2 regions of the Methylomusa anaerophila genome follow, and region 1 is predicted to be linked to the other one. Evidence: riboswitches for the same ligand, from Rfam matches in the RefSeq annotation. Region 1 holds a riboswitch; the other holds the start of a gene.
What was found. A riboswitch is a leader RNA that binds a small molecule or an ion and turns the genes downstream of it on or off. The one in region 1 is predicted to bind cyclic di-GMP.
Positions count from the first base shown of each region.

Region 1 (2,205 bases):
CTGTCCGATTTCCTGGGACCGCTCGCTCAGCTTGGTCACCACTTGGGCCGACTGGGTGACGGTTTCCTCAATATGGCCCATCTGAGTGATGGCTTTTTGCACAACGTTGCTGCCCTCCTTGGCCGCTTCGGCCGACTTGGCCGAAGTGTTGGCCACCGTGTTGGCATTGGCTGCGATTTGCTGGATGCCTGCCGACATCTGGCCAACGACGGCGGAAGTGTTGTCTACTGCTTTTAGTTGGTTTTCTGCTCCTGTGGCTACTTCTCCGATAACCTGAGCGATCTGGTTGGCCGCCTGGGCCGATTGCTCAGCGCTGGCTGTAAGTTCTTCGCTCGACGCTGCGACCTGGTCAGTAGCAGCGCTAACTTGTTTAATCAGGCCGTGCAAATTGCCTCGCATCCGCACAAGCGAATCGGCCAGTTGGCCAATCTCATCTTGGGAATAGATGATCATACGCCCGCGGTCTCTCAGATCGCCGTTGGCGATCCCTTCGCTGTAGGCCACCATCGTACGGATCGGAATAACCATGCGCCGGGCGTACCAAGCAATAACAATCGCTGCCAGTAACAGCACGGCCGCCGCGGTAATCAATGATACCCAGGTTAATGCGGAAACGGCATCTGTTACCTCCGCTTTAGGCACAGTGACTCCCAATGACCAACTGACACCCGGCACCGGTGCATAAGCGTAATATCTATCTATTCCCATAGCCGTCATTATGGCAGTGCCCTTTTCCCCTGTCACCATTCGTGCAGCCATTGCCTTACGGCCAGGATCGGCATTGGGATCGGTCAAAAAATTGCTCTTCATTGCCACATTCGGGTCGGGATGGATTATTGCCAAGCCGTCCTTTTGGCAGACATATACGTAACCGGTCTGACCAATCTTTATGTCCAAAACTCTTTTGCTAAGCTCATCCATATCAATTGGTCCAAGCAATACACCTACGACTTTATCGCCAGCTTTAACAGGAATCGCGATTACTATTGTTAAATGACCCGTCGCCTTTGACGCAACCGGATCAGAAATAAAGATTTGACCGCTCATGGCCGGTTTAAAATAAGGCCTGTCTGCTACATTCACCTTGAAGCCGGTTTCATTTACGGAATCACCGTTCTGATCGGCAAAAACAAGCGAGTCATATTCTTTATTATTGTTTTTAGCCGCAACAAGAATTGGCACCACAGAATCAAGGCTGCCGTTACTAAGAATGGGATTAGATGCGAGCATCTTTAACTCCATCTTGTGAGCCTCTAGCCAATCGCCTATCGCTATAGCTGATCCAACCGCTTGTTGCTGCATATCGGCAGTCACTTTTTCACTGATAATTTCCCGCGCTTTCCAGTAATTTAGTCCACCTAAAGCCCCTAGCGCCACCAGAAAGATGACCAGGATGGTGACCGTCAGTTTCATCTGGATGCTTTTCAACCGAATCACTCCAATCTTTTTAGTCTCCGCTAGTTAGTTCACCATTCGGTCATTAAAAATAGAGACCCATTAAGGTCGCTTTAAATGCAACCTGGCTGTCATAGGCTCCCACGCCCGTAGACCCATGGCTTTGCGTCCTTGACGTAGTAAATCCTTATTGCCCAATATTTACCGTATAGTATTATCGTAATGTAATCGTCTTTTCTTAAATTTTCCACTATAGCAATCTCCTGAAATCGTGACAAAAACTCAAAAAAGTAGGGAAGCATAAAACAACCACATGATTTACACTCGTAAAGTTTAAAAAAGCAAACCTCCTGTGAATAACCAATCGGTATCCACAGGAGGTTTTTGTCTATAGTCAGACAGACTCTAATGACTCAATGACCGGCGGGGTAAAGGGTGCAGGTGTTTCAATAATTTCAGTAGGCAGCCCCATTGTATTCAGCAGTTCAATAAAAGGCGTTGGATCCAGTTCTTCCACATTCACCATATGTTTTACATCCCAGTCGCCGCGGGCGGCCAAAATAGCTGCCGCCACCGGTGGTACCCCGGCCGTATAGCTTATGGCCTGGGACTCCACTTCCCGGTAGCACTCGGCATGATCGCAAATATTATAGATAAAGATTTCCCGCTGTTCATGGCCTTTGGTACCCCGGATAAAATTGCCGATACAGGTTTTGCCGGTATAGCCGGGAGCCAGTGAGGACGGGTCAGGCAACAGAGCCTTCAGCACCTTCAGCGGCACAACTTCGCGGCCGTCGTCCAATTTTACCG
Region 1 is NZ_AP018449.1:903,222-905,426, forward strand. Features, by position in the region: gene MAMMFC1_RS04040 (methyl-accepting chemotaxis protein) at 1-1,428, opposite strand, end outside; cyclic di-GMP riboswitch class I at 1,511-1,611, opposite strand; gene MAMMFC1_RS04045 (saccharopine dehydrogenase family protein) at 1,790-2,205, opposite strand, start outside.

Region 2 (2,205 bases), 730 kb from region 1:
TCAATGAGTTTCCAGTGCCATTGATATTAGCTGTGCCTGTTAGCAGCAGGTTCTCTAAGTTGGCTCCCAGGTTATAGGTAAGGGATGATTGCACTGTGTCAATTCCTTCGCCGACATTTTCCGTTACCACATCTCCGGCATCATCTATGACGTAGGTGTCATTACCCAAGCTGCCCGCCATGGTATCAGCGCCCAGACCGCCGTCAAGCATATTGTCGTCACTATTGCCTGCAATGAAATTATCCAGTTCGTTGCCTGTACCATTGATTGCGCCGGCACCGGTTAAGACCAGATTTTCCACATTTGTTCCCAAGCTATAGCTGATGTTTGATTGAACAGTGTCAATACCTTCGGCGATGCTCTCGCTGACTACATCACCCACGTTGTCAACTATGTACGTATCATTGCCCTGGCCGCCGGACATGGTATCAGCGCCGTCCCTGCCGTCAAGAGTATTATCGCCGCTGTTGCCTGTTAAGACATTATCCAGTTCGTTGCCTGTACCGTCAATGTTGCCCGTGCCGGTAAGCGTCAAGTCCTCAACATTTGCGTCCAGGGCATAGGTAATGCTCGCTTCAACGGTGTCGTTGCCTTCGTCAGGATTTTCCACCACCACATCCCCGGCATCGTCTACTATGTAGGTATCGTCGCCCATGCTCCCGGCCATGGTGTAAGAACTCCCGCTGCCGTTCAGCGTATCATTACCAGTTCCGCCATTCAAGGTATTGTCACTCATTGTTCATCCCTCCACTTAATTTGGTTAAAAGTACCTTTCTTAACAAAGCGTCGAAGCGTTAAATAAGGCTGTTCTGCGCCGTCCTAGCCATTTCTTATATAACAAAAAATGGCCGTTAGCAAACGGCCATACATACAATATCGGCCGGTTACACTGCCAGCTCCCGGCAGCCCAAGTGTCCATATACAGGCTGACGTTCATCGCTTCCGTTATTGGTAATCATTGAATTGTTTTACCTTCGAGCCAGATTCTTCGGAACCTTATTGCCAGTCGCTGAAACGAAGGGTCTCACAGTTTGTGTTATACTCGCCTCCCCCGGAAATTTATGTCTAATTTTAGCGTAATATGTAATTTTATTGATGTATATGGCTATTTTTCCAATTATTACTATTGTCTCATATTACTAAAGTTATAATCCTTTTGTCCATATTGTTATGTATACTTGATGTTATTTTTATTTGAAATTTGTTTGAATTTGTCTAAAATTGCTTAATCAGTATAATTTTTGTATGGCTTATCCTGCTAACAATAGAATTTTTAACTGTAAGGAAATTGTCAAGCATAGTACATTAGATATATTTTGTTGAGAATTGCGTTATATTAAATATCCTTAAAAAAACAAAACATCCAACCCATATATGGGTTGGATGTTTTGTTTTTTTCTCAATATCAGAATTTACTTCTCGCGGTATTGATCCAGATAATTTATTTGTTGAATCCTTATCCCAAAATCTCAGCAACCGGGGTATAAGGCAGGTTGTGGGCTTCAGCAACCCCGGGGAAAGTAACTTTGCCTTCAAAAACATTGAGACCTTTCGCCAGACCGGAATCGGCCCTGAGAGCTTCTTTCCAGCCTTTGCTGGCGATTTGGAGAGCGTATTCGATGGTTGCGTTGGTAAGAGCCAGGGTGGAAGTTCGGGCAACTGCGCCAGGCATATTGGCGACAGAGTAGTGTACAACACCGTATTTGACATAGGTGGGATCACTGTGAGTGGTAGCCCGGTCGATGGTTTCAATCGAGCCGCCCTGGTCAATGGCTACGTCGACGATAACCGAGCCGGGTTCCATGGTTTTAACCATTTCTTCGCTAACCAGTTTGGGAGCTTTGGCGCCTGGCAGCAGAACAGCGCCGATAAGCAGGTCGGCCTGTTTAACCCAATCGGCAATATTGTAGCTGTTGGACATAATAGTGGTGACGCGCCCGCCAAAGATGTCGTCGAGATATGCCAGCCGTTCGCTGGACTTGTCGATAATAGCTACCCGGGCCCCCATGCCTATCGCCATTTTAGCCGCGTGGGTGCCTACCACGCCGCCGCCGATGATGACAACCTGAGCCGATTCAACGCCGGGAACGCCGCCCAGCAGTATGCCTTTGCCACTGAAGGTTTTTTCCAGCCAGTGAGCACCTACTTGTACCGCCATGCGGCCGGCAACTTCGCTCATGGGAATTAGCAGCGGCAGGCTATGGT
Region 2 is NZ_AP018449.1:1,628,286-1,630,490, reverse strand. Features, by position in the region: gene MAMMFC1_RS07130 (calcium-binding protein) at 1-736, opposite strand, end outside; cyclic di-GMP riboswitch class II at 870-953, opposite strand; gene ald (alanine dehydrogenase) at 1,457-2,205, opposite strand, start outside.
Region 2: another riboswitch for cyclic di-GMP. It lies ahead of MAMMFC1_RS07130 (calcium-binding protein); the one in region 1 lies ahead of MAMMFC1_RS04040 (methyl-accepting chemotaxis protein).